One region of the Paenibacillus xylanilyticus genome, then DNA from elsewhere that is predicted to be linked to it. Evidence: riboswitches for the same ligand, from Rfam matches in the RefSeq annotation. Region 1 holds a riboswitch; each other region holds the start of a gene.
The links. A riboswitch is a leader RNA that binds a small molecule or an ion and turns the genes downstream of it on or off. The one in region 1 is predicted to bind thiamine pyrophosphate.
Positions count from the first base shown of each region.

Region 2: linked by a shared signal. The riboswitch ahead of F4V51_RS04365 (ECF transporter S component) and the one ahead of F4V51_RS17470 (thiamine phosphate synthase) in region 1 are both predicted to bind thiamine pyrophosphate.
Region 3: linked by a shared signal. The riboswitch ahead of thiC (phosphomethylpyrimidine synthase ThiC) and the one ahead of F4V51_RS17470 (thiamine phosphate synthase) in region 1 are both predicted to bind thiamine pyrophosphate.
Region 4: linked by a shared signal. The riboswitch ahead of F4V51_RS04345 (ABC transporter ATP-binding protein) and the one ahead of F4V51_RS17470 (thiamine phosphate synthase) in region 1 are both predicted to bind thiamine pyrophosphate.

Region 1 covers NZ_CP044310.1:3,970,901-3,978,353, forward strand. The annotation lists gene F4V51_RS17450 (ThiF family adenylyltransferase) at 1-205, opposite strand, end outside; gene F4V51_RS17455 (thiazole synthase) at 202-969, opposite strand; gene thiS (sulfur carrier protein ThiS) at 973-1,176, opposite strand; gene thiO (glycine oxidase ThiO) at 1,173-2,405, opposite strand; gene F4V51_RS17470 (thiamine phosphate synthase) at 2,435-3,061, opposite strand; TPP riboswitch at 3,296-3,405, opposite strand; gene F4V51_RS17475 (ABC-F family ATP-binding cassette domain-containing protein) at 3,515-5,065, opposite strand; gene F4V51_RS17480 (hypothetical protein) at 5,204-6,199, opposite strand; gene F4V51_RS17485 (hypothetical protein) at 6,186-6,737, opposite strand; gene F4V51_RS17490 (hypothetical protein) at 6,734-7,132, opposite strand; gene F4V51_RS17495 (ABC transporter permease) at 7,149-7,453, opposite strand, start outside.
Region 2 covers NZ_CP044310.1:958,806-966,258, reverse strand. The annotation lists gene F4V51_RS04385 (methionine ABC transporter ATP-binding protein) at 1-176, opposite strand, end outside; gene F4V51_RS04380 (outer membrane protein assembly factor BamB family protein) at 307-2,592, opposite strand; gene F4V51_RS04375 (energy-coupling factor transporter transmembrane component T family protein) at 2,689-3,483, opposite strand; gene F4V51_RS04370 (ABC transporter ATP-binding protein) at 3,458-4,981, opposite strand; gene F4V51_RS04365 (ECF transporter S component) at 4,982-5,575, opposite strand; TPP riboswitch at 5,783-5,893, opposite strand; gene F4V51_RS04360 (copper amine oxidase N-terminal domain-containing protein) at 6,058-7,011, shown strand; gene F4V51_RS04355 (pectate lyase) at 7,179-7,453, opposite strand, start outside.
Region 3 covers NZ_CP044310.1:683,084-690,536, reverse strand. The annotation lists gene F4V51_RS03255 (helix-turn-helix transcriptional regulator) at 1-296, shown strand, start outside; gene F4V51_RS03250 (zinc ribbon domain-containing protein) at 370-1,143, shown strand; gene F4V51_RS03245 (hypothetical protein) at 1,836-2,003, shown strand; gene F4V51_RS03240 (hypothetical protein) at 2,194-2,883, shown strand; gene thiC (phosphomethylpyrimidine synthase ThiC) at 2,968-4,773, opposite strand; TPP riboswitch at 5,128-5,241, opposite strand; gene F4V51_RS03230 (IclR family transcriptional regulator) at 5,364-6,107, opposite strand; gene F4V51_RS03225 (alpha/beta hydrolase) at 6,468-7,453, shown strand, end outside.
Region 4 covers NZ_CP044310.1:951,317-958,769, forward strand. The annotation lists gene F4V51_RS04315 (MerR family transcriptional regulator) at 1-142, opposite strand, end outside; gene thiE (thiamine phosphate synthase) at 339-1,004, opposite strand; gene thiD (bifunctional hydroxymethylpyrimidine kinase/phosphomethylpyrimidine kinase) at 1,004-1,816, opposite strand; gene thiM (hydroxyethylthiazole kinase) at 1,813-2,625, opposite strand; gene F4V51_RS04335 (ABC transporter substrate-binding protein) at 2,677-3,744, opposite strand; gene F4V51_RS04340 (ABC transporter permease) at 3,832-4,650, opposite strand; gene F4V51_RS04345 (ABC transporter ATP-binding protein) at 4,637-5,398, opposite strand; TPP riboswitch at 5,568-5,670, opposite strand; gene F4V51_RS04350 (radical SAM/SPASM domain-containing protein) at 5,873-6,748, shown strand; gene F4V51_RS04355 (pectate lyase) at 7,096-7,453, shown strand, end outside.

The DNA of each region.
Region 1 (7,453 bases):
CCACATAGTCCCGGTCCGCAATGGTAATGTGTCCAATACCTGATCTGGCGAGCGTCTCTGCAATGCCGGTTCCCAGTGCACCGGCCCCCACGATAACAACCCTGCTGTTGTTTAGTCTTCGCTGACCTTCTTTGCCAAGCGGAGCGTATCGTTCCTGTCTCGAATATCGATCACTTTGCTCCGTTGAATTTGTTTCTTCTATCATGTATGAACCATTCCTTCCGCCGGACTGCTGGCTGCTGCATAACGCTTAACGGGTATCATACCTGCTTCATAAGCAAGTCTTCCCGCCTCAACTCCCATTCGCATTGCTTTTGCCATTTTAACCGGGTTTCCCGAACCGGACACCGCCGTATTCAGCAGCACACCATCCGCCCCAAGCTCCATGGCATAAGCAGCATCTTTGGGGGACCGCAATCCCGCATCCACAATTACAGGAACTACCGCTTGCTCGATTATGATTTCCAGGTTGTACGGGTTGATAATGCCTCTCCCAGCTCCGATCGGTGAAGCACCTGGCATGACTGCATGAACCCCAAGCTGCTGCAGCCGTTTGGCTAAAATCACATCATCCGAGATATAAGGCAGTACGATGAAGCCTTTTCCCAGCAAGATCTCGCAGGCCTTGTACGTTTCGATCGGATCTGGCAGCAGCGTGACTCCATCTCCGATCACTTCTACTTTTATCATATCACAAAGTCCTGAGGCACGGGCAAGTTCAGCGATTCGGACGGCCTCTTCTGCAGTGGAAGCACCTGCGGTATTAGGAAGTAACGTGAATCGCTTCAAATCGAGTGTATCAAGGAAGTGGCGTTTATCCCGATCTTCCAAGTTCAGGCGTCGAACAGCAAAAGTCAGCACTTCGGTTCCTGACGCTTCTACCGCTTGACTCTGTATATCCAAATCCTCAAATTTGCCCGTACCCAACAACAATCTGGAAAGAAATGAATGATGTCCTATCTTCAGCATGTTTTAACCGCCTCCCACAAAATGTACGATCTCAATTCGGTCTCCGTCTCTTAAAACAGTCGATGCATGGTGCTCCCTCATCAGAATTTGGCGATTTAACTCAACCACCACAGTTTTCACCTGCAAATTAAAAGATTGCAGCAGCTGATCCACATGATTCAAATCTTCATCAATGTTCATGCTCTGCCCGTTTACGATGATGTTCACTGCATAATCTCCTTTCTGCTCAAACGCTCCGGACTCAATTCATCAATGCCAAGCTCCTCCGAAGAATGGCCAGCAATCAAATCAGCCATCAGACTGCCGGTTATTGCGCTCAGTAAGATGCCATTTCTGTAATGTCCAAATGCGGCATATAGCCCAGGTATGCTTTTATAAGCTCCCAGATAAGGCAAACCGTCAGGAGTCGCTGGTCGAACCCCTGCCCAAGCACGGATAAACTGGGCTTGCTGAATTCCAGGGACCCAGCCAGCTGCGGATGTAAGCAGCTTTTGAATACCTTCAACAGTTACATCCCGATCCGAGTGTCCTGGTAAACTGGTTGCTCCGATCCAAACTTCTCCGTTTGCTTTGGGGACAATGTATACATTATCTGCATAAACCGTCTTGTCAGGTCTGTAATCTGCATCATGTTTCGCATATTGAATTGCTGCAATTTCACCTTTCACTGGAAGAGTGGGCAGGTGAAGACCCACCTGCTTCAATATCTCTCCACCTTGTAATCCAGCTGCGACAACAACCTGCTTACACGTTAATCTTCCAATCGACGTTTCCACAGCCTGGATTCCGCTCGAATCGGCAGATAGACTTACATTCTGTACACCTTCGATTACTTTGGCGCCCATTGTTTGAGCTGCGCCCGCATAGGCATGTGCCAAATTGACAGGAAGAAGTTCACTTTCTGAAGCTCTATACAGAGCCCCGAAAGTTTCCTTGCTTATCCACGGGGCTTCACGTTGAAGATTGGAATGATCCCACCACATTTGCTCTGTAAGCAAATCTGTACTTCTTCTGTTATCGCAATACTTTTTCATCTCGTCTTCATTTCGAAATGGTGTAATGAATCCATTCTGCTGCAGGCCAATTTCAATGCCGCTTAGTCGTTGAAGCTGTTCTCTTTGCTGATGCAGTCGTTTTCTACTTTCATATGCTAGCTTTGACATCAGAGTAGTATGAAACGTCTCGCTGTCTGCAGCTAACATGCCCGCTGCGGCAGAAGATGTCTCACCTGCAATACGTGCACGCTCGATTAAAATCACTTCTTTACCTCGTGAAGCTAGCTCATACGCGATGGCACAACCTATAATGCCGCCTCCCACAACAATCGTTTCGGCATGAAGCTTGCCACGAAGTTCTCCACGTAATTGGGCCGTAAAAGCTGCTGCATTTCGGTAAAGTCTGCCACTTCGTCTTCGCCCTCTGGCTTCTCCGCTCATTCATTCACCCCCGCGTTCCGTCTTATTTTCTACCGTTCAATAGCCTGCCTCAAGGCTGCTGCTGCGCGTTGCGGATTATCACTGGTCCAGATAGATGATATTACTGCCGCACCACTTGCTCCGGCTGCACGTACAGCTGCTATGTTTGCCGGTCCAATACCGCCAATGGCAATTACGGGAACGGAAACAGCTGAGCATATTTCAGACAGTGCAGATAGCCCTCTCGGCTTGCTCCCAGGTTTACTGCTGGAGGAAAATACATGACCATAAAAGAGGTAATCTGCTCCCCGTTCTTCAGCTACTCTAGCTTCGTGAAGAGAGTGAACAGAAATGCCGAGACGAAGTCGATCGCTTTTGTTCAGGCTGCTGCCTTGGATAGTCGCCAAATTGGACTGGCCCCAATGAACCCTCTGAAATGCTACATGTTTCTCCAACTCATTCAACTCACATAGACCATTGATCACGATCCTATCAGCTGGAATTCCTGCGTACAGCAAACTGTACGCCCATTGGATTTTTTGTTCAGTGGTTAAATGTTTCTCCCGGATGTGAATATAGTCAAGCCAGGGCCATAAATTCGTTGCAATCTTTACAAAACGTTTTTCATCCCCTATGCCCGGCGAAACAGCATGCAGCTCAAACGATAATGAATTCACAAGTTTCCTAGAGATATCCGTTTGGTTTCACCTTCCCTGCCGTCACAATATGTAAGCACAAAAAAGCCACTCCCGTAGGGAGTGGCCGCGATAACATGTCAAGTTAGTTAAATGAGCTTTACATGCCAGTTGTCAGGTATACAAGCTATTAAACCATATACGAGACACCTTCATGTTCCACTTCTGAGCATTCACATTCGCTTCAAAATCGAATATTAATTTGCCCATATCATTAACTAAAACGCGCCACTTCCCTACGCTGGTATAATCCAGATCAGGTGCAAAGGGTCCGGAATCGCATTATTCCATCTCAGCCGCAACGAGCGGCCCCCCTAGTGATCGTATGAAGTTGTAGCCTATGTTACCATAGACACCTTTTTTTGTCACCGTTGATTTTTCAAACTCTTGTCGATGAATATTTTGATTCTAGAGCACTTCATTGCTGCGGAACAATTAGTTTTTCTCAGACCAGGCTTCGACGTCCCATGTTTTGGTGACCCAATCCTGATAAAATTCAGGTTCATGCGAAACGAGCAGTACTGTACCTTTAAACTCTTGCAGAGCTCGTTTTAGTTCCGCTTTTGCTGTTACATCCAGGTGGTTTGTTGGTTCATCAAACAGGATCCAATTGCTTTCACGCATCAGAAGCTTGCACAAGCGCACTTTCGCTTGTTCTCCCCCGCTAAGCGCACTCAGCGGACGAGTGATGTGCTCGTTTTTCAAACCGCAGCGTGCCAAATGTCCTCGTACTTCATTCTGTGTCAGATGGGAGAATTCGTTCCACACATCTTCAATCGGTGTAATATTGCCAGCACGGACTTCCTGTTCAAAATAAGCCGTCTCCAGATAATCCCCCAGAAACGTTTTACCGCTAATCGGAGGTATTTTCCCCAAGATGGTTTTAAGCAGCGTCGACTTACCTACACCATTACATCCAACAATGGCTATCTTCTCACCACGTTCGATTGTCATTGTCATTTTAGGCAGCAAAGGGTAGGAATAACCAATCTCAAAATCAATTCCCTCGAATACTGTTTTGCTGCTGGCACGGGCATCTTTGAATTTAAATGTCGGTTTTGCCGCTTCATCCGGGCGATCGATTCGTTCAATCTTGCCCAGCTGCTTCTCGCGGCTTTTGGCACGTCCGGATGTGGAGGCTCTTGCCTTGTTACGCTGAATGAAATCTTCCTGTTTCTTAATATATTCCTGCTGTTTCTCATAAGCATCGATATGTTGAGCTTTTTGCATATCGGCCATTTCGAGAAACTTATTGTAGTTGGCAGCATAACGCGTCAATTTAGCAAATTCCAGATGGTAAATGACGTTAACGACTTCATTCATGAACTCCGTATCATGCGAAATCAGGATGAATGCATAAGGATAATCTTTTAAATATCGTGTTAACCATTCGATGTGCTCTACGTCCAGGTAGTTGGTTGGCTCGTCCAGCAAAAGAGCCGTCGGTTTCTCGAGCAGCAACTTGGCGAGCAATACTTTCGTCCGTTGTCCCCCGCTTAGTGCAGCGACGTCACGATCAAGCCCAATAGCGGATAATCCGAGGCCATTTGCCATTTCTTCCACTTTTACATCAATCAAATAAAAATCGCCCTGCTCAAGCTGCTCCTGGATTTCACCCATTTCTTCCAGCAATTTTTCAAGCTGGTCTGGATCTGCATCAGCCATCTGGTCTGTAATGGCCATCATTTCCTTTTCCAGCTCAAGCAGGGGAAGGAAGGCATCTTTTAAAACGTCACGGATTGTTTTGCCAGGAGTCAGCTTGGTATGCTGGTCCAAATATCCGTACCGGACCTTTGGTGTCCACTCTACTTTCCCGCTGTCTTTCAGCAATTTTCCGGTCAAAATGTTCATTAAAGTGGACTTTCCTACACCATTAGCTCCAACCAGGCCTACACGCTCTCCTGCAAGTAAACGAAAAGATACATTTTTAAATAACGTGCGGTCACCAAAATTGTGACTGACGTTTTCCACTGACAATAAACTCATGAGATGAGGTTGCTCCTATCTATTTAACATTACTTTTTATTCGGTATAGTTGATACCGGTCAAGTTCTGAACTGAAACCCTATTTTAGCACAGGACCTGCCTTTTCTGAAAGCAATGTAGTAGGCGCAGCAGCCTTACTTAGTGAACAACCTTGTTAATGTAGCAATTCCCCTCAAAATACCCCGCCGCCGCGGCCTGCTTCGCATCGGTAAAAACTTCTTCAGCTCGGAAGTTATTCTTACAAGTTGCTGGATAATAATACTTTATGCCGGTAGAAGGTTCTAGCCCTCCAATGACTGCAGTTCTTTTAACCAACCTTCCACCACCGATGGCATAGGTGTTTACCTTCTGGCTCCCTACAGGCAAGCCCTGAATAAAGGCCATGATCCCCGTATCATTAATCGTATTGTACCAATCCTCCTGGGAAATAAGAGGCAGGGTAAACGTATAGGATATCCCGTTTCTTCTTGCAAACTCATTATGCCGATTAATGACTTCGGCGAGATTCTCCTGCACGCTCATGACGATGCGAGTTTGTCTGACCTGCTCAAACGAATCTGAATTTTTAAGCAATGGAATTCCACTAGTCGAAGCAAGTTCTCTTTGAAAACCTTCAATCCATTTACCCTGAACGGCATCATAGGCATATACATAACCGTCAAGTGTAAAATTAATGCTGCTTCCGTCTGAATCTGAATATGTATAGGGCATTTTAGGACTCCATACCTGGTGGTACGAATCATTAGTCTCACCAGTCAACTCCGCTTCCTTTGCTAAGATATAATAACCATCGTAATCCAGTACAACTATGGCCGGTATGTAATCAAACAGTGCTTGAATCGCCTTTGGATCATCATGTATGCCCATATTCAAGGCCATCGTCTGACTGAATGTCTGAAGTGCCAGTTCCTTATCGGCCTTTACGAATTTGGTGGAATCATAACCTGCCTCACTGTTTTGCTTCTCATTCTGGTGCATTACGTTTCCCGCGTCCAATACAGCTGTTTGGAGGGCCGATCTATATCTTTGATTAAGAAGCTGAGCTTCATCCGCATCATGAGTATTCTGAGAAACCAACCAAAAAAAGGGTAGAAATATTAGAACAAACACAATGGACAAATCAGTAATCTTCATTGAGAACCATGCCTCCATAAGTGGTAAACACTGCTGCCGCAGGAGCCGTACCATTCAGCCACTCGCGAATCAGCATGGCTGATGTCCGATTGGTATTTTTGAGTGTAACCGTGAAGAAGTCACCCATGGTCAGAGTGTATCTACGAAGCGGATCATCGGCTGCATACGTGCCCGAGACAGGGAACAATTTTTCTAAGATTTGAGCTGAGTAATATGCATCCTGTACCGTCTCATACGTTCCTGTAAATGTATCTTGATCCATCGGATCCGTGTAGTGAGGAACATATTTTTTGTGCAGATGCTCCATGGTAATCTCGTAAACATTGCCTGTTCGCGCCAACTGTTCTTCAAATTCGGCATACATCCCAGGAGAGATATAACCTTTCGTTCTGACCGAATCCACAAAACGGGTAACCGTCTGATATGTGACCATTCGCGCTATATCGTCTTGTCGATCTGCTGTTTCCGCAGTCGGATATACATATAGCAGAAGTACTGCCAGCATAACTGCTAGCAGCTTGGATACAGCATTTATCAATTGATACTGGCCTCCCTCCAAAATGCAATTCGAAGCAATTCCCCGCTATCATCTCTCATAAACTCCGGTTTATAGGAAGCGGACAGGTAAACAGGTATAATCGCACTTCGATTGATAAGCGGGTCTATCGTATACGTTTTCCCGTCAACCTGCACTTCGACCGCTGTACCCGTCATTTGTCTAACCGTATGTAACACCTCAGCTCCACTGTAACGAATTGGTTTGCTTATTCTTAATGTTGTATTTATTCTTCCTTCCATGTCTTCATTCGTGTGTACGCTGGAACTCAAAGCACTGGCCAATACGCTAACACTTTGCTGTCCATACAGACAGGCTGTTACAAACAGGACAATGGCGGTACAAAACAACATGAGTTGCTGTGTATTCTGGGACAATGGAAACCAACTCCTGTCAGGATTGCTGGAAGATTAGTCCTCTGACCACATTTGATTTGTCTTTTACGATTACAGCCTTGAACTTTCCACTTGGGTTAACGTATTGATTGTCCTTTTCACTCATCGTCTGATTAATACTGCCCACTTTGTTATCTGGAGCAATGACTGAACCGTAATCAGCATTATTAACATCCTGAGAAATGTTCAACTCATTGCCATACCACTGACCACCCTTGTTTTTTCCTGTAATGACCTGGATACCAAATTGATCCTTGTCCGCATACTTACGCAGTGCGTTAGTAACCTGGGAGCCACTGATCG
Region 2 (7,453 bases), 3.0 Mb from region 1:
TCAAGCCCGTTCAGCATGCGGAGAAGCGTTGATTTGCCCGCACCGCTGGAACCAATGATACCGTGAATCTCTCCCTGTCCCACTTCAAGCGAGACAGAGCTTAACGCCTCGAATCCCTGATCAGCCCGGGACCCACGTTCGTTATAACGCTTGCTTACGCCGTATAATGAAATCATGGAGATTCCTCCTGCGATTAATCATGCATGGTCCTTCGAGAACACATGAAGAAAGCCCGCACAGCCGATAACCGGAGCGCGAGCAATCCTGTTCATTTATAATAAAGCAACATTCTGTGTGAAACAAGCCTTAACGAGAGATATCTGTTTTTAAATCGTTTACATGATACAAGCTGAATCTGCCGTTCGAAGAACCGATGTAGATTTCATCACCTATCCGATTTATTGTGCCATTTTTGGCATCCCGATCCCGGTGTTCCGGCGATCCCATGACCACGTCATGCACTCGGCCGACCAGTGTACCATCCTCTTTGTTCATGATCAGAAGATCCTCACCCATGGGTAACAGGAGTTGGTCGTCGATAACTAGGTAACTTCCCTGGTTGGTAGGGTATCTCAAGGAAGAGATGGTATATTGTGCGTCCCAGCGTGTTTTTCCCGTTTGATAATCCAGTGCGGCCGGATAGCCGTTCTTGATTACATATAGTTGATCGTCTGCCACAAACCCTCGCTCAACCTTGTCGTTTAACGTCCATCGTTTTTTATCGTTCTTGGCATCATACAGCGTCGTTGTAAAATCAGAATAATCGCCGTAATGCTCACCTTGCTTATTCTCGCGGATCAACAGCATGCCATCATTCAGCACTTCGAAGCGCTGTCCGTTCCGGGCTTGAAAGTGAGCAAGTTTCTTGCCTGAATTCAGATCGACCAACACCCACTGATCCCCAAGCAGCATCCAGCGTTCAGGCTTTGCCTCTGCGAATGGATCAAGACGGGTGATTCCGTCGAAGTACGGATCATTCTCGATATGATCCACAGTAGGCTTACCGGTTTTGATACTCCATACCGTACGACCTGATAGCGGGTCAGCTGCAACCAGTTGATTTTTCTCCCAATACATCACATACGGGTCAGCTGCTGTCTGGTTGAACAATTGATATCCGGCACTTAGCTTCTTAGTCCAGAGGGTTTTGCCATTAGAACTGTTCAGCACGGTGATCCGTCCCTGACTGGAGCCTTCCGCAACCGGGCTATCCACCACCACAACATTCTCCGCAGCTGTAATACCACGAAGTGAAAGTTTGGAGCCGGTTTTGTATTCCCACTGCACTTTCCCATCCGATAGTTTGATGTGACGTATGCGATCCTTGTACTCCTTATCTCCCGGAGCATAGGACGTAAAGATCGTTACGCCATCGCGCTTCGCATCCAATTGTGCTTGGAGTGCACCGAAGCCTGCATGAATCTCCCACACATTTTCCCCGGTATGTCGATCAAGGGCGTACACGGATTTGTCATAATGCATGCCGCTAAATCCACCGTCGTCTCCTTTCATCAGAAGCACATCCGCTGTTGCAGCTTGCAGAAAGGGATAATTCAGCTTGCCCTGATTGGTCCATGTGGATTTCCAAGGTAACGTTGCAGGCAGGGTTTTGCCAAGAATTTGGGTTGTGAACTGATAGTCGTCCGAACGACTGAAATTCCAATCCGAAGGGACCACATTATTACGATCATCCACCGGGATGTTCCAGCGTGTCTGCACCAGCTTTCCTGTCTTGCTAAACGTTACCAGAAACTGTGCGTCTTCCCGCTCATATCGCCAGGTCTGTCCAATGCTCATGGAAACATGGGTTTCATTCAGATTCTGGGAATGCTCTTTCCAATCCGGCTCGCCGAGCCACTGAGCAGCTTGTTTTGAGGTCGTGCTTTTATCTAATAAAATATCCGTCAGATGCCGCACATCCGCTATAGACATGGAGGACTGATTCCCGAACCAGCCGTCCGCTACGTTCACGCGCTGTTGTACGTCCTTCGCCCTAACCCAGATTATGGCTGGACGGTATACGTTCGACTCTTTATTCCAGGTTCGCGGAGGAACGGAGACACCATACCACTCCTTCGTAGATGCAACAATTAGCGCATGATCCGTTAGAGAACTGGCAGAAGGCCAGCTTGTCTGGCTTCCAGGATACAGATACAGTTTACTTCCCGCCCGGAGTGTAAAGTTCTGCGGTGTGGACCTTTTCATCGTCTGACTTTCCTTGGATGCGTACCATCCCGGCACCCAGAAACTCCCGAACTCGCTATGATTCAACCTAATCCAATCTCCGCGAACAATCTGTACTTTCAGCTTTTCCCCGCCGGAGGTATATGTAGTTATTCTCATCTGATCAACGGGAACCTTGTGATCCATCGGTTGGGCATACCTAGGCAGGCCTTTTCCCAAAGTGACGGTTTCTCCAGCTTTATAGGTTATGGCTGCCGATAGGGCTTGTGTAACTGATATTGGGGCTTGGCCTTCACGGGCAGCCACATTCAGATCCAGCAGCATGTATCCTGTAACGATCACAGCAGCTGCTCCGGTAATGGTGATCCACCTGTAACCCTTTTTTCGCCAGTTCCCGCCTGCCTTCACGTTGGTTCACTCCATCCTTTTGAAGTTATTTCCATTAAAGACGTTTTGAACAAGAAAAAGTTACTGTACCGCCAAAAAAATGTCCGTCCCTTCTCTTCATCTGACATCCAGCATCGCCGGGTAATAAGGGAATTCCCAGCCTAACATGTAACCTATAGTAAGGGTTGTTATAAAATACAACACAAAATACAGATCCGCCCGGGAATACCCGGTCTGGATGTAATACGTCCGGCTCGCGCCGTCTGCGAATCCTTTTGCCTCCATGGCGATGGCCATGCGCTCTGCCCGCCGGATGCTCTGCGCCAGCAGGGGAATCGCATACCGCTTCAAGGTTCCATAGACGTTCCAGTATGAAACACGCTGCTGCGTACCGCGGATGCGAATGGCATAACGCAGCGTCTGGAATTCGTCCAGCAGAATGGGAATCATGCGCATGGCGGCCAAAAAGCTATAGGCATACTTGGGCGGAAGACGCCACTCCTGCATCAGCGAGTAGAATAGATGAACCGGACGTGTGGTCAGGCCAAACAACAATCCCGCAGCCGCCATGCTCAGGGAACGAAACCCCAGGTGCAGCCCGCGATAGAAGCTCTCCTCCGTGATATGTATCAGTCCATATTTGTACCACGTCGTCTCGCCTTTACCAAACATCATCATGCCTGTGGAGGTGGAGATAAAGATCAATATAAAAGGCGACGCATAGAGCAGCAGCCGATGCCAAGGATGACCCGCCCAGCATAGTAACAGAAGCATGACAACCGCTACATTGATCATGACGTTCAGATTGTGAATAAGAATAACCAGGATAAACATCAGGGTCAGGAAAATAACTTTAAGGCCCGGATTCACGGCGTGCAGCCAGGTTTCACGATGAGGAAACGATAGCTGCATGCGTAACCCTCCCCTCTTCTACAGTCCACACTTTCGTACAATATCGGTTCACGATCTCCTGATCATGTGTCACCATGACCACGGCCGTCCCCGCGCGACGCAGGCGCTCCAGTTGTCCCAGCATGGCAAACGTATTACGTGCATCCTGTCCGAATGTGGGCTCATCCAGCAGCAATATCCGCTGTCTGCGAACCATAGCAGAAGCTACACTGAGACGGCGTTTCTGTCCCATCGACAATTGATACGGGTGCCTCCCAGACAGCTCACTGAGTCCAAATTGCTCCAGCATTTCAATGCTTCTGGCCCGTCGCTCTTCCGCAGTAAGTTCTCCCCCGAGTAAGGAAAATTCCACCTCATCCAGAACCGAATTCGTAACGAATTGAAATTCCGGATTCTGAAACACGAATGCAATGCGGTCAGCCAGCTCTCTGATCCTGCCGGGCCGTTGTCCTTCAACACGATAATGTCCCGTCGTCTTCAGGATATTCATCAGGGAAAGCAATAATGAACTTTTTCCAGCGCCATTAGCTCCAACGATTCCTACCCAATCCCCGTGAAATACGTCAGCGTGATCGATCTGTACAACCGGATTCTTCCCTCGCAGCCCTGTGAATTGCCTCAATTCGAGTGCCGGATGGTATACACCTGATTCCCTGGAATCATCTTCTTCGACTTCTGTGCGACTGCCAGATCCGGACGTCATATGCTTAAAGGCTTCTTGAGAATCCTGTCGCTTCGCTTCAACCTTCCGAGCTCCACGTTCCTCCCATACTCCCGGATACCAGATGCCATACTCCTTAAGCATATCCCTCTCGTTCGCAAAGACCTGTTCCGCCTGTCCGTCGGCCACAATCTTCCCTTCGGGTGATAGCACGATGATTCGGTCAACCACGTCCACCACCTCATTGATTTTGTGTTCCACGATAATGAGTGTCTTATCTTGTGCGACCTGCTTCACCGTATCCCATACCTGCGTGGTTCCCTCATCATCGAGCAGTGCTGTTGGTTCATCCAGAAACAGGACATCCGGCTCCATGGCAAGAATAGAGGCAATCGCAAGGCGCTGCTTCATCCCCTGGGACATCGATTGAATCCATGCACGATTATGTTCAAAAGAAAGGCCAACGAGCTCCATATAATGTTGAATCAGCTCAGGCATCTGGTCCCTTGGGATATTCCGATTTTCAAGCACAAAAGCAATCTCTTCATCTGTATAGGACATACAAAATTGGGTATCCGGGTCCTGGAATACAATGCCTGGCTGAATCGGCACCTGAATCTCATCACATTTCATCGGGATTTCCACGGAACGCGGAATAAGACCGCTCAATATTTGCAGCAGCGTGGACTTGCCTGAACCACTTGGACCGAGCAGCAGCACTTTTTCCCCTTTACGCACGGAGAGAGACAAGCCCTGGAATACCAGGTCCTGCTCTCCCGGGAACTTGCACCTTAGATTGGTAATGCCTACCGCCTGCACACTCCCTTCTCCGTTCATTTAGTCCAGTGCCTCATAATCCTGCTTGGAGACCGGTCTCAATGACCGGGTCACGCCTGTGAGTTCAAGTGCTTTCGCAAGATAATAAGCAAATACACCAGCAATCAGAATGCTTCCAATGAAGCGGAAGCCGATAAACAATGTGTAATTCCACGCCGATAACGAGTCAATGTATCCATACTGGTAATCGAGCAAAAGCGAAGCTGCTGCTGCCCCAATAGCTGCAAGGCAGGTGACGAACAGATTCGTTTTGCGGTACAGGAATGCGGCGAAGAAGATCTCTGCGCCCAGCCCCTGCAACAGACCGTATACCAAGGTGGACATCCCCCATTCACTCCCGAGAAAAGCACTGACGGTCGAGGCTGCTACTTCAGCAAGAATGGCCACCCCCGGCTTGCGAATGATAACATAGGCGAACGTACCTGCCATAAACCACATGCCATAGATCATCTGCTCCGCATGTACGCCGAAAGGCTTCATCAGATCATACGTCGGTCCCCATATCTTGTAGATGACCCCGAATACAACCGCGATCACGATCGTCACCAAAATATCAGTTAACTTCAATTTGTTGCTGCGCACTGTTGTTGACATGTCCTCTACTTCCTTTCTCTGCTTCCCATAAGGTTATGAAATGAAAATAAAAAAAGCCTCCCCGGTTCCGGGGAAGCCTTACGCACAGTGTCACAACCCATGATCGAAGTAACTTAGAATAAAATGAAATCCGGTCAACTCACGAGGCAAGCCTGCTTCCGCTCGCATTCCGAGATTAACCGTTCCCATTTTCATTCCCCAAATTACTTATCATGAGTTCATGTTCTCTACGCTGGCATTACCCAGATCAGATATACGGTCAGCGGCATAAGGCCCCAATCTCAGCCCAACTTCATTGAGCTCCCGGTTCACTTTATTTCATTGCTACTAATGTACACTACATGGGTATTTATGGCAATAACTTATACGTCCAACAAGGTTTCACACTGGAGAAATCCGTTTAAAGAAAGGATGCCAATTCCATTAATATGAAACATTTAGGAGATATTAGCCGTCTATATACGGGAAAGGGGATTGATGATATGAATACAACCAACACAACCTGGCAGCAAAAAAAATGGAAATGGATCCTTGCCGCTTCGATCATGACCGCAGGAACGGCACCTGCACTAATGTCATCCCATGTAGTGGAAGCGGCAGCGATACACCAGCCTGCAGCCTATATTAACAATGTTCCTGCCGAATATGATGTGGTTATTCGCCAGGGAGTTACGTATGTGGCGCTCACGGAACTGAAATTTCTGGGTGACTATACTTTCGGGTACAACAACAAAACGAAACAAATTAGCATTAGTACAGGAAGCGACAAGTATGTACTTACTCCTAACAGTAAAACCATCAAGAAAAACGGCCAGGCTGCGGCGCTGTCCTCTGCTCCGATTCTGGTAAATGGCAAAGCCATGCTCCCACTTCGTGCAATCGGTGAAACCTTCGGTGCAGAAGTTCGATGGAATCAGGCTGCCAAGGAAGCTTATATCTATACGCCAGATGCATCGATTATTGAGGAGTACAAAAGTGCTGACCTGACGATTGCACGTGAGGCTGCGCTTCGTTTTCCACGTTTTTCGGATTTAAAACAGGCACGCCTGGACATCCGTAATCCACTTGGTCCTGTCGACTCATCGATGACTTACATTTTTGAAAAAGGACAGAAGGACCGCTTTTTCATCAACGAAAATAATGATCTCATCAGTTACTACGAAATCAAAAATGGAACTGCCCTGCTGAAATGGCAGGCCAACGTGAGCAGTGCAGCCGGAACAATCGGAGATCTATTCTTCATCAAAAACAAAGCTGTAGCAGAAGCAGGGAAGCGACCATCGGTAGCAGGCCAAACTCTTGTATCATTTAAATACTCTCAAATGCTGGAAGAGACTTCCTATGAGGTCATGAACAAGTCCGGCTCCATTGATTCGGGTTCCATTGCCCCGGAAAAAGACAAAATCATCGTTGCTGTTCCAGAAGAAAACGAATGACTACTGAGAGATAGCAGAGAATGCAGCATTTTTCAAAATCTCTTCATCTAGTTTTATGGCAAACGCAAAAAGGCATCCTTGAGGGTGCCTTTTTGCGTTTACTATAAAGAGGAATTCTGAACATGAACCTACTGTATCCTCTTTATCTTCTGGTTGACATGCTATCCTCAATATTGCGTATTCCCCGATTGACTTGTTTTACCCGATGCGAATCCCTTGAACAGGGTAGGCACTTTGGAATAACGGGTATTCGTTATTTTGCCAACTGTGGAGCTGCTGTCTGTTCGCAGAATGGAATCCTTCACATTGGAAATGTTGGAGCTGTCCACGTTCATGGTGACCGCGTAAGAGGTTCCTCCATTTTGACGTACCAGCTTACCGATATCATCAGCTCTGAAATTTTTAATGTTAATTGTCCCCGAAGCGTTCATCTGGAACACCT
Region 3 (7,453 bases), 3.2 Mb from region 1:
AAAGGCCCTGGCAGCAGGAGTGGGCGACTCCAGGGAACGCGGTTGCCATGACGATCAGATTCCACGCCCGTGTCCGTCATATCGCCGAAGAGTGGTTTGGCATAGAGAACGTCATCCCCGACGGCCAGGGTTATTATATAAGTCAGGTGGCATTTCCAGAAGATAACTGGCTGTACGGATTCATTCTTGGCTTTGGCGCAGATGCCGAGGTATTAGAGCCTCTTCATATACGCGACGAGATCCGCCGGATTGCAGAACAAATTGTGCAAAATTATGCTGCCCCTCCGCAAACCTGACAGACTGATGTCCAGTTCCTCTCGTTATACTTCATCTATATTCAAGCTGTACATTACGAGGAGGAATTGAATAATGAACGTCACGATATGCCAGAGCTGCGGAATGCCGCTGACCACCCCTACCCAATTCGGAACGGAAGCAGATGGAAGTGCAACCCGTGAATACTGCATCTATTGCTACAAAGAAGGCATGTTCCAACAGCCCAACATTACACTGGAAGGCATGACTGAGATGTGCACCGTGATCCTCAAGGAAGAAGGTATGGATGAGGAATCAGCGCGGGCAATGCTGCGCAATCAGCTTCCCTTTTTGAAACGATGGAGCCCCTCCAATCCTGAGGGCAACGACAATACGCACTCCGTTCAACCTGTTCGTTATGTTACGCTTCCCGGCAAACGCCTGGCTGGCAAATCGGCCAGAACGACCAACGCAATCGAGATGAGCGGCAATGGTTGTATTCAGGGATTGTGGGATCGTTATTTCACATCAGGGCAGCTCCCCGCTCCAGAGGCAGCGCGATATGGCTGTTACGCGGATTACACAAATGGTATACACGGGGAATACACCATACTCGTAGGTCATGAAGTCGCTGCGGATGAAACATTACCAGCTGGTATGAACTCGGTTGAATTGCCACCAGCAACATACGCCGTATTCACCTCCCGCAAGGGTCCAATGGCAGAAGTTGTAGGTGAAGCATGGGGCGCTGTATGGGGTTGGAACCATCAGAATGAGCGAACGTTTACCGGTGATTTCGAGTTATATGATGAACGGAGTATGGATCCTGCAAATGTCCAGGTCGATATCTATATTGCGGTTAAACAAGCTAGGCCAACTACAGAATAATGATATTAATCATTTACATTTCCTGATTAACGTTACACAAGCCATCCAGCTCCCTGGATGGCTTGTCTTGGTGCTGCTCCCCTGTCTCGCCTGTAAACACGTGTAAAACCACCCCCATCGCGCTCACGACAACCGACTATGGTACCAAGTTAGTTAGCTTCAATGATACCTACTCTCCCAGACAATTTGTCTTATTTTCGACACAATTGACATTCCTGAAACTGGGACTATTCACTTAACAACCGATTCGTTCCTCCCATATCAAACCTATCATATCAGGTTCTTTACTCCTGAATTTCCCTAAAACCGTTTACATCTCCTCAATACGGGGTAAAATCACTACAATCCAATTGGAATTGCACCATAACTTCCCGATTTCATCTAACAAGTCACATATACCTATTTGTGCATTTGGAACGACTACCTATCAAAATACATAGCCCATATAAGATGAATTTAATATTTACACCCCAGCGGAGAGGGCAGGACTCACTGAAGAAGCGAAGCGTTCGCCTAAAAGCTTTCTGCAAGAAAGCTACATCGGAAGCATAGGCAATCACCGGATTTTCCCCTTTAAAGAGGGAATTCAAAAAATCTGGGGATAACAGCGATCGGAAGAGGGTACTGCAATCGCAGTGTTAAGTGTAACGTTCATAAGCTCAACTTATATCCAACCCAGAGGAGGAACCAAGATGATCCGCATGCCTATTCAGCAAATGATCCCGTACCACCACCAATATCCGCGCAACACGGCGACCACTGCTCCCAAAAAGGAGAATGAGAACACTCAAGGTCTATCCTTTCACGAGATTCTGCAGCAAAAAATGGCTCAAAAGAATGCAGCTCCTTCCATGCGATAAAAGAAAACCTGACCATATTTGAGTCTGATTATAGAACCGTCCTTCTGCCTTCTGGCGGAGAGACGGTTATTGGTATTGGTATTGGTATTGGTTTAACACTGTACAGTTCCCGGCCGCGTTTCTATAATGGATTAAATATCTGCAGCACTCACGACTCACAAAAAGAAGCATTGGCAAAGGGGATGTCATTATGATCACGATCGGCTGTTATCACGCTCACTACTCCAACATCGCACTCATTGAAGAAGCGCTCGCCCCCTATGAAGTGGAACTTGTGCATTATGTCGATCCCGGTCTGGATCGCCTTAAACAGGGTGCGAACTTCTCAGAGACTATCATTCGAGAAAAGGTATCCCAGACATTACAGTGGATTGCCCAGTGTCATGCCGATGCCATTCTGGTCACCTGTACCCTGTTTGCCGCAGTACTGGCGCGCGAAGCACAGCATGTCTCCATCCCCGTTATTGGTATCGATGATCCATTACTGCAGAAGGTGCAGCAGGATTCGCAGGAATACATTCTTGCTTTTACCAATGCAGCAACGGTTGAAGGAACGATGGCGCGGGTGCAAGAAGCGCTACAGCAAGGTGAGACTAACGGGCAGGCAAACGTTGCCGCCGCTTCGAGAACGAAGGCCGCATTAATTCCCGGTACATTTGAGTTGATCATGCGCGGCGATAAGGAAGGATATATGAGTGCCGTGACTACGGGCTTGCAACAACTTGCTGCACAGTCACCAGAAAAAAAAATTTTTGCCGCTCAGCTGTCCATGGCTCCCGCCGCTGCCCTTGCTTCAGCAAATGCAGGTACGGAGATCTACAGCCCGCTTGCATCCCTTGCATCATATTTGGAGCAGCAATTGCATATTAGCCTGCGTTAGGGTTATAAAAAGCCGTTCTTCTCCGAGTAGTGGAGAGAACGGCTTTTAGTTATCTTAGGCTGCTTAAATTGCGCTGTAACGAGCTTAGGATCGCGAACGGTATTCCTCAGCCTTCTCCTGCATCCCGGCTGCTACAGCCTCATTCTCGGACAAGCCCTTGACTGCGGCAAAGGCACGAATATCCTGCGTAATGCGCATGCTGCAAAATTTAGGCCCACACATGGAGCAGAAATGGGCCTCCTTGGCCCCTTCAGCCGGGAGTGTCTCATCGTGATAGGACAGGGCACGTTCCGGGTCCAATGACAGGTTGAACTGGTCCCGCCAGCGGAATTCGAAGCGGGCCTTCGACAGCGCGTCATCCCGGCGCTGTGCACGCGGATGGCCTTTGGCCAGATCAGCGGCATGTGCCGCAATCTTGTAAGCAATAACGCCTTCCCGGACATCATCTTTGTTCGGCAGGCCCAGATGTTCCTTTGGTGTCACATAGCAGAGCATCGACGTTCCGAACCAGCCGATCATCGCCGCTCCAATGGCTGAGGTAATATGGTCATAGCCTGGTGCAATATCGGTTGTCAGCGGACCAAGTGTATAAAACGGTGCTTCCTTGCAGATCTCCATCTGAAGGTCGACATTCTCCTTAATCTTGTGCATCGGCACATGTCCTGGCCCCTCAATCATCACCTGCACATCATGCTTCCACGCAATCTGTGTCAGTTCACCAAGCGTAGCAAGTTCAGCCATCTGGGCTTCATCATTGGCATCATAGATGCTGCCCGGGCGGAGTCCATCTCCGAGAGAGAAGGCTACATCATACCTTTTCATGATTTCACAGATTTCCTCAAAATGCGTGTACAAAAAGTTTTCCTGATGGTGTGCAAGGCACCATGCCGCCATAATGGAACCACCTCTGGATACAATGCCGGTCATCCGTTTGGCCGTCATCGGTATGTAACGCAGCAGCACGCCTGCATGGATTGTAAAGTAATCCACACCCTGCTCGGCCTGCTCAACGAGCGTATCCCGGTATAACTCCCAGGTGAGTGCCTCGGCTTCGCCATTCACCTTCTCCAGCGCCTGATACAGCGGCACCGTCCCGATCGGCACCGGAGAATTGCGGATAATCCATTCCCTCGTCGTATGAATATCCTTGCCTGTGGAGAGATCCATTACCGTATCCGAACCCCAGCGTACCGCCCAAGTCATTTTCTCCACTTCTTCTTCAATCGAAGAGGATACGGCAGAGTTGCCGATATTGGCGTTGATCTTCACGTGGAAATGACGTCCGATCAGCATCGGTTCGCTCTCGGGATGATTAATATTCGATGGCAGAATAGCCCTGCCGCTCGCCAGCTCCTGCCGGACGAACTCCGGCTCTACGCCCTCACGGATAGCTGCAAACTCCATCTCAGGCGTAATAATGCCCTGCCTCGCATAATGCATCTGGGTGACACAGCGTCCGGATTGTGCACGCAGCGGTTTGCCGCGGAGGCCTGGATATTCTTCCGCTCCGGTTCTCTTCCCTCCAGGCTTCAGCCCGTTATCCTCCGGTTTGACGGTACGTCCCTGGTACGCCTCTACATCGTTTCGTTCCGTAATCCATCGTGCACGCAAAGCTGGCAGACCTGACCGGATATCGGCGTGAAATCCGGGATCCGTCATAGGGCCGCTCGTATCGTACACGCGCAGCGGCTCGTTATGCTCCACCCCTTGGGGGGTATTCGTGTCATGAAGGGCAATTTCACGCTCGGGTACGGCAATGTCCGGTCGTGAGCCCTGAATGTAAACTTTGCGGCTGCCGGGAAACGGTTGGACCCGCCCAGCCGCCACTGTTCCTTTTTCCAACCCCTGCTCTGCATGTTCCTGTGCTGTTGTTCTGTTGTTTGTGCTCATCGCTACCTCTTCCTCCTCGTTGGTCATCCCATGGTTGGGCCAGTTTGATTGCTCATGCACTCGTTCCATATCATCCACGCATAGGCAAGAAAAGAACGGCCAACTTCCGAAGAAAGAACATTACAGCGGCATAGCGTAGACAGAATCTGGCACAGGCATAAGTGGGTTATACCCAACTCCAGCTCTCCCGCAAAAGAAGACAACTCCCCTCTGCTGAGGATGATCGCTTGACGCTGTATATAAAAAAGCCGGTTCCCGAGGGAACCGGCTTATGTCCATCACCCATAACAAGCCTGATGCCAAGCTCCCACAAGTGGAGACATGCCAAAGGCTAAATTATGCAGGTGTTCGTGGTTATATCGCCGATTACTTCCCTACGCTGGTATGATCCAGATCAGGTGCAAAGGGTCCGGAATCTCATGCGATCCCGTCTCAGTCCGGACAATTCGGACTCCCCCAGTAACGTTAACAGTTGCGGTATGTGTACCGCAGTTCCATATTCAATTCATTCCAGCCCCGCTGAGCTGTCCATTACAGACTAGCGCAAGCCAGTCAGAAATACAACCCTTTATCTTCCATTGCATGCCGGATCAGGCCAACATGAGGCCCATCTGCGCAGCTGCTTCCTTAAGTACAGGTGCATATTCGTGCAAAGTTTCCTGGGACAGGCGGCTAACGGGACCCGATACGGATAGCGCAGCAGCAATATTCCCCTTACGATCCATAATAGGAACGGATACTGCAGCCGCTCCAGGCTCACGTTCTTCGTAGCTGGTCGCATATCCATTCTCCCGAATATCGCCCATCTGGGCCAGATAAACTTCGGGATCGATAAATACGGGCCATTCGGGGCCATTCATCAGTTCCTCCCGGTCTTCTTCCGTCGCAAATGCCATGAGTACTTTGCTGGAAGCCCCTACCGATAGAGGAAGACGGACACCAACCGGAGCCACCCGCCGGATGGCCTGATCACTCTGAACAGCCTGAATACGGATACGCTCACTGCCATCCCGCAGGTACAGACTGACTGTTTCTCCCAAACGATCTCTGAGCCGCTCCATCGCAGGAAGCAGCAAAATGGCAGGGTCATCACTGCGGGACATATGAGCAGACAGCTCCCAGATTCGAATCCCGAGCCTGTATTTCTCAGTGGCCGCATCACGAATGACAAAGCCCTTCTCCTCCAGCGTTGCCATCAGACGGTGAACCGTACTTTTGTGCAAACCAATCTGACTCGCAATTTCCGTGAGTCCAAGATCGCTCCGTGTGGTAAAACATAATAATATATCCAGCGCCCGTTCCACAGCCCGGACGGTTAATTTGCGGTCTTCCATGGCATAATGCCCTCCTCATGTTTCATCACATGAAACTTGGTTACATAAATTATATGAGAAACGATCTCATCTGTAAACCAAAATGAGCCAAATCATGACGTTAAGAAGTGTAAATATTTTCTTTTTATAAGACTAAATCCCCTGCAATTTGCACCATCAGGAAATGTTAACCATATATCTTTTGGACTATATAACAATTGCGTAACAAATGCCTCCAATCAATTGACTTTGACTATATGGAAACATACGATAAAGATATATAAGCAAGACTTTGCTGTCATGTCAGCAAGGACACCAAGATATATTATCTGATCTGAACTCGTTGTTATCTTCAATTGATCTTAATAAGGAGGGGCAATCATGTTTCCGACATCCCAGAGCGAAGCCCCGCTGCAAACGAAAGTGTCCGATCTGCCTTCTTCGTTATCACCGAGGCTGATCCGGTTCAAACATATTATCGTAGCGTTGCTGCTCTCCGTTGTATTTTTTCTGCTCTTTTGTTTCATTGCCCTACACGGTTATATTGCCTGGGTATTATCCAACCCGACCGTAGCTCCCGTGTTCTCCAATCCAATGCAGGCCAAGAACATGAAGTATGAGGATATCACGTTCCCGGCAGCAGATGGCAGCCGTACGATGCAGGGCTGGTATATCCCCGCAGACACGGATGTCAACAAAACCATTATCTTCAGTCATGGATATGGGGCCAATCGTGAGGAAACCTGGGTTCCCATGTATGACCTGGCACACTATGCCCACCAGCTCGGGTTCAATGTCGTGATGTTTGACTATGGTTTCGCCTCACAGGTGAACAAGGCAGTCGCTACAGGAGGCAAAGCCGAGTCCCAGCAATTGCTTGGTGCCATTCAGTTCGCCAAGCAGCGCGGTGCTCAGGAGCTTGTTGTCTGGGGATTCTCGATGGGCGCAGGCACAGCATTACAGACGGGTCTGCTAACCGAGAACGTGGATGCCATGATTCTCGACAGCACCTTCCTGCTAGAGCCGGATACGCTGTATCACAACATTCATAACCAGATTGATCTGCCGCGACAACCAACTCTGCAGATCATGAATCTGTTATTCCCGGTTCTGAATGGCACCGGATTACAGCAGATTCCGTATCAGGAAGTCAAAAAGAAAGACTATCCGTTCCCGATCTTCTTCATTCACGGGACGGAGGATGAGAAGGCACCCTATCCAATCGCCGAGCTTCTCGCCGCCAACCAGACGAACACCTACTCAGAGGAATGGATCGTACAGGACGCACATCATGAGCTGATCTTCCGGGAACATCCGAAGGAGTATCTCCGCCGTGTCTCTACGTTCCTGAGTCATGTGACGAAGAC
Region 4 (7,453 bases), 3.0 Mb from region 1:
TTTCCAGATTGGCATCCGAGTACAGCCGATATCCGGCTGAAGTGACTTCGTCCGGGGTCAATAATCCGATCTCATCATAATGATGCAGTGTGCGCACACTGATCGAGGCAAGCTCGGCAACTTCTTTGACTTTCATGGCCATGATCAACACCTCCTTACACCACCGATTGTATAGCGTCACGTAACGTGAGAGTCAACAGGCAAAAAAAGATGCGAGCCAGGAGGTCGCATCCGGAAGAGCATGGAACAATAACGTTGGGGAAACGGTGAGGCGGTCATGCTGGTAGGGGCAGCCTGCCCCAGCATGTGGGGAGGGGAGGCGATGCAGGGAGGCACGGCTATGCCTGCATCCCGCGCACAGCCTCAGCGAACTGCGCAGCCGCTGCGCGCACATCGGCCGCGCCCGCGATGGCGGAGATGACGGCTACGCCGTCGGCTCCTGCCGCCATCACGGCGACCGTGGTATCGGGCGTAATGCCGCCGATACCCACCACCGGAACTGCGATGCCTGCGGCGCGCAGTTCCGCCACCCCGGCGGGGCCCAGCACAGCGTGGGCATCCGCCTTGGACTGCGTCGGGTACATGGGCCCGACGCCAAGATAGTCGGCGCCCGCCTGCACGGCACGGCGCGCCTCAGCCACGGAGTGGGCGGATACGCCAAGCATCCGCCCGGCTCCGATGCGGGCGCGTACCAGCGCCGCGTCCGCATCGTCCTGGCCGACATGCATGCCGTCGGCCTCCACTGCCACAGCCAGCTCCACATCATCGTTCACGATGAACGGAATCCCGTGCTGGCTGCACACCTCGCGAAGCCGCATCGCAAGCTTGATGCGGGCTTCGCCAGCAAGGGCGCCAGTTCCCTTCTCGCGGAACTGGAACAGCGTGATGCCGCCGGCGATGGCTTGGCGCAGCACATCCACAGGGTCCAGCGTTGTATTCACGCTGCCCATCACCAGGTACACCTGCATGGCCTGGCGTACCGCCTCTGCATCCCATCTGCGCATCACTGCTCACCCCGCTGTCTGCGCTGATACGCAAAATGATTCGTTGGCCCGTGTCCGGCCCCAATCCCCAGTTCATCCTCAATGGCCGCCTGAATGAACGCTCGCGCGGTTGTTACGGCAGCCAGCACAGACGAGCCCTTGGCCAGTTCGGCCGTGATGGCGGCAGAGTACGTACAGCCGGTCCCATGGGTGTGGCGTGTCACAATGCGTACGTTCTCCAGATAATGAAAGGACGTGCCGTCATAGAGCACATCAACAATCATCCCGTTACCTTCAGCATGTCCGCCTTTGACCAGAGCATACGCAGAGCCCATGTGCACGATTCGTCTGGCGGCTTCTTCACGATCGGCCAGATTGCGGATGGTCATTCCGGTGATCAGTTCGGCTTCCGGAATATTCGGCGTTGTGACTAATGCGTGTGGAAGCAGATCCGTGACCAGGGCGTGCACCGCCTCCTGCTGAAGCAACGGGGCACCACCTTTCGCTACCATGACCGGATCAATGACCAGATTGGTCCAGCCGAATTGCCGCCATTTCTCGGAAACCAGCCGAATGGTTTCTGCACTGAAAAGCATGCCTGTTTTTACCGCTCCGGGCTTGAAATCTTCACCTGTGGAATCGAGCTGCCGGGCAATACCTTCCAAAGGAACCGGATAGACTCCCTGAACGCCTAGTGTATTCTGTGCGGTAACCGCAGTAATAACAGACAAGCCGTAAGCGCCCAGTTCCTGAAAGGTTTTCAGATCCGCCTGAATGCCGGCCCCGCCGCCATTATCTGACCCGGCAATCGTGAGTGCCTGCGCCATACTCATTGGGTATCACCGCCAAGCTCTCGGACCCGGGTCTGCTGAGCGACCACGTCCGGGGTTACCAGCGCAAGCTGGTTTAGCAGCTCGATCTGGAAACTGCCTGGCCCGAGATGGGCTGTGCGCGCTGCCGCGATCTCGGCTGCAACGCCATAGAAGGCAAGGGCTTCAACAACACTGCTTAGCAATTCTTCTCCAGACGGTGCAACCGCAGCAAAGGCACCTATGATGGAGCTAAGCAGGCATCCTGCGCCAGTGACCTGAGTGAGCAGGGCATGTCCATTCTGCGTTAGGAACGTGGTCTGTCCATCCGTAATGACATCCTCGCGTCCAGTGATAACGACAACACAGCCAAGCTTCTGTGCTGCCCGCTCGGCGATTCCGGTGCGGTCACCTTCGCCTTGGCCTGCATCGACACCCTTAATGCTCCAGTTCTCGCCTATGACATTGGCGACTTCCGCCACGTTGCCCCGCAGTACGGTAAGCCGAAGCTCACGCACGAGCATCTGAACCGTATCCGTACGATAGGCCGTAGCGCCAGCTCCCACCGGGTCGAGTACAACTGGCACTTGATGGGCATTGGCCGATTGTCCGGCGAGCCGTATGGCCTGGACAACCTGGTCATTGAGTGTGCCAATGTTGAACACGACCGCTCCGGACATTTTGGCGACATCGGCTACCTCTTCATGTGCATAGGCCATGAAAGGAGAGGCGCCCAGTGCGAGCAGGCCGTTGGCCGTAAAGGGAGCAACCACGAGGTTGGTGATATTGTGAACCAGTGGATTTTGAGAACGAACTCGTGCCAGATATGACATTTGAAATTCCCTCCTGATAAGCCATTATTTTTATAGCTGCAACTGTACTTTTTACTTATCCTGCAAGTTGATAAACGCATCCTCGGCCTGTACCGAATCCGGAATCAATTTACGTTGTACCAGCCACTTCCGCACGTTTTCCCAGGAGGAAGACTCCTGCCAGCCAAACGGGATACCTTCTTCAGTCATGAGCGGAAGCAGAATGTCCAGGCTCTTTGTTTCAATTTCCCGATCCAGCGGGGACGTCTCATTTTCGTGTGCGAGCAGGATGTTCAATGCTTCATCCGGATGCTCGGTCACATAGTTCTGACCTTCCTGGATCGCTTTGACGAAGCGGGTGAGCTGATCCTTCTTCGCCTCAATTCCCTCGTCGCTTGCTGTAAGAACGAGTTCGTAATAATCCGGCACGCCGTAATCGACGGGGTTAATAGACTTGACCGAATGACCTTCTTTCTCGAGAATCAGCTGTTCATGATTGATAAAACCACCCATGATCGCATCGGCCTGACCGGAGGCCAGCGAAGGGATCAGATCAAATCCAACATCCACCAAATTCATGCGGTCCGGATCGCCGCCATCCTGACTCATCATCGTACGCACCATGGCTTCATATAGGGGAACGGAGGAATACCCTACCGTCAGTCCTTCAAGATCTTTGGGAGAGTTCACCTTCCCGTCCGTTTCCGTCAGCAGATGAACGAGTGGATGCCGAACGACAGCGGCAATGGATCTTACGGGAATGCCTTCTCCACGGGCTAGCAAAATTTGCGGCTGATAGCTCAGCGCCAGATCCACTTTGCCAGCGGCTACAAGTTTGAGCGCATCATTCGTATCGGCAGGCATCTGAATGTCCACATCGAGCCCTTGGTCTGCAAAATATCCCTTTTCCTGTGCTGCATATATAAAGGAATGGACTGCATTCGGATACCAGTCGAGCATGATGGACAATGAATCGTGGTCACCAGACGACGATCCGGTTGTTGTTGAATCTGTGCCCTGTACCTGGGGATCGGAATGTGACGGTGAAGGGTTCGCACCCGTATTGCCACAACCGCTGACGATCAGCAATAAACAGATGAGGGCAGGAAGCAGGATGTGAATGAGTTTCTTTTTTCTCATGGATAAATGGGCCTCGTTTCGTTCTTTTTTGTTTGGTTTCAATCGCTGATATGTTTCAAAGAGATCGACAGGAAGGAGCAGCACTTGTTATCTCATTGCCGATTGCCTTTTCATCGACTTTCCTCTGCGTGCATGGTCTGCATTCCGCTTCAATCCAAGGATTCGCTCCAGCCAGGCAATAAGCACGAACAGACCGATGCCCAGCAGGGATAACAGCAGAATGGAGGCAAACATTGCATCGGTATTCATGCTGCTGGACATTCTGCGGCTGAAATAACCAAGACCTTTGCTGCCTCCGAGCCATTCGCCAATGGTTGCGCCGACCACGCAGTACACCACCGACATCTTCAATCCTGAGAAGAAAGAGGGCAGTGCAAGAGGTACCTGAAGCTTGCGGAACAGATCCCACTTGCTTGCTCCCATTGTCATCAGTAGTTCGCGCTGATCCGGGTCGCCTTGACGGAGACCATCATAGGTGCTGACCACAATCGGAAAGAATGCGATCAGAAACACCACAGCAACTTTACTCCAGAGTGTGTAGCCAAACCACAGAATGAACACAGGAGACAGGGCAATCAGTGGAATCGTCTGGCTGATTACGATGAAGGGATACAGCGCCTTTTCAATCGAACGGCTGAGGTGCATGCCCGCTGCCAGAGCGCCTCCAGCCACGATGGACAAGCCGAAGCCAACTGCTACCTCCATCAATGTGGCAGGTAGATGGGTTCCGAGGAGCAGACGCCGATGCTCAACTAGAGAACTTACTATTGATGTAGGTGCAGGGATAATAAAAGAAGGAACCCAGCCCAATCGAACGATGCATTCCCAGCCAGCCAGCATCAAAAGGAGAAGCGCAGCGAACAGGCCATAGCGGGCAACCCATCTGCTGACGTTAAAGCTTCGCATGTAGTTGTTCCTCCAACCGTTGTCGCATCTGTATCAGATCCGGATCGTAGACCATGTCCGAATGTCTCGGACGGGGCAGAGGCACCTTCATGTCCAGCAGCTGCCGACCGCCAGGAGTGAGAAGGACTATCCGGTCACTTAGTAACAGGGCTTCTTCTATATCATGCGTGATGAACAGCACCGTTTTACCGAGGTTTTCCCACAATTCAAGCAGCCAGCGATGCATCTCCCGCTTGGTCATGGCGTCAAGCGCGCCAAAGGGTTCGTCCAGCAGCATGAGCTGTCCTCCTGTCAGCAAGGTGCGCAGCAGGGCGACCCGCTGCTTCATGCCGCCGGACAGTTCGTCCGGGTAGGCATGCTCATAGCCGGATAAGCCAAATCTGTCGAGTCCGGCCATAATGTCAGCTCGCAGCTTCACCTTGTCCTGCTTCCTCAGGGCAAGCTCCGAAGGAAGCAGGCAGTTCTCCATAACCGTCCGCCAGGATAACAGCAAATCCTTCTGCGGCATGTAGGCAACCCGCCCGAGTCGCTGTCCTGGCGGCACCCCAGCAATTTCGATCGTGCCATCTGTCGGTTCAAGCAAGCCTGCCAGCAGCTTGAAGAGTGTACTCTTGCCTGATCCGCTGGAGCCGATCAGCGAGACGAATTCTCCCTTTTTTACACACATCGACACATTGGAGAGCACGGGGGAATGTCTCTGATCCGGAAAAGTAAAGGTCATGTTGTCAATCTGTACATCGTTGCTCATCTGGTTCCTTAGCCCCCTTGGAATAAAAACTGCCTGAACGAAAATGCACGTTGTTTGCGATCTGTTGTAAGTAAACGCGAAAAAGCCCGCCCATTTCCGGAGAAATGAGTGGGCCTGTTAAGTTCAACCGACATTCATGTTCATATGAATATGAAAAAAATCCGTTAACTGAAAGTCCGCTCCACTTCCCTCCGCTGGTATGATCCAGATCAGGTTCAAAGGGTCCGAATACATTCATTCGTCTCAGCCGCAAGGCTCCCCTAGTGCAATCGTTCAAGATATGCAGTTGTGTACACAGCATATATCACATTCCTGCGAGATGTAAAGAGGGCTTAGAGGCAAAAGTTAAACGTTAAAACCATTCGCGGATTTACCTTGGCTTCCTAACCCGATATAATGGGGATGGCACATATGGGCCGGATTACAAATGAGGGTGGGACTGTTCTCCCTCCTAAGCAGAATGGGGACCCCGAGTTGAAAACGTTCAAGAAAGTATATATTGAAATTACAAGCATATGTAACCTGGCATGCAGCTTCTGTCCGCAGACCAAGCGTGCCAAAGGATTCATTGACCCTGAAGTCTTCAACAATATATTGGATCAGATTAAGCCACATACCAAACACATTTATTTGCATGTAAAAGGGGAGCCGTTACTCCACCCCAAAATTGATGTGTTACTGGATTCCGCACACGAGAAGGGATTCAAGGTAAACATAACAACGAACGGAACATTGCTGCCCAAGACCCAGCATAAACTGCTTGGCAAACCGGCATTGCGGCAAATGAACTTCTCGCTGCACAGCTTCGACGGGCACGAGGGATCGACCGACCGTGAGGGATACCTCAGCAATATTTTGTCCTTTGCCAGGGAAGCCGTGAAGCACAATGTAATCATCTCGTTCCGGCTCTGGAACCTGACGCAGGATAACTTCACGAATGCCCAGATGAATCGGAACCGGGAAACACTGGAGGTACTGGAACGCGAGTTCAACCTGGATTTCCGCATTGAGGAAAAGGTGGTTCCAGGCAGCGGCGTCAAAATTGCGCCGAATGTCTATCTCAATCAGGACCACGAGTTCCAGTGGCCAAGTCTGGATGCACCAGAGGATGACGGCAAAGGCTTCTGTCATGCGCTGCGCAGTCAGGCGGCCGTACTGGTGGATGGAACGGTTGTACCGTGCTGCCTTGATGGTGAAGGTGTCATTAATCTCGGTAACGTCCATGAGAAGTCTTTCTCGGAGATTGTCGAAGGTGAGCGGGCAAACAATCTGGTGTATGGTTTTTCCAAGCGGGAAGCCGTGGAGGAACTATGCCGGAAGTGCGGATATCGTCAGCGGTTCGGAGCTTAGTCAAATAAGTTGGAAATGAATAGTTCATGCCTAAGATCATGTTGTCTGGAAACAGATGACGTGGTCTTTTTTTAATTTTTGGCTAGAATTCTGCAGTCTTCACAGACTTTAAATGAAGCATACCGAAAGTTAAGATCAGCACATTCCTTGCGGAATGGATCGACAAAGAATGCGAACAATGCAGGAATCATGCCGACAATTGGATATCTAATCTAATGATTATTATCATTACTCTCCTGTTTTGGTAGCATCAGGGTAGGATCCAGAACAGAGGTGCACCTCTTAAGGGATCCGGGAAGACAAGCTGGCTTGTACACCAATATATTCATATAAGGGAGGATTTACGTATGAGAAAAATGTTATCGCTGCTGCTCTCTGCTGGTCTGGTCGCTTCTGTATTTGGTGCATTACCCGTGTCTGCTGCTCCCGAGATTGTGAAGACGACGATTATTGTCAAAGCAGGTGAGACTTATGATGGCAAAGGAAAGAGTGTTGCCGCAGACCCAAACACATTGGGTGATGGCAGTCAGGCCGAGAACCAAAAACCGATCTTTCGTCTTGAGGCAGGAGCTACACTGAAAAATGTAGTGATCGAGGCACCGGCAGCCGATGGCGTCCATTGTTATGGCAACTGCAATATTCAGAATGTGACCTGGAATGATGTCGGTGAAGATGCACTCACGCTTAAATCCTCGGGTACGGTTA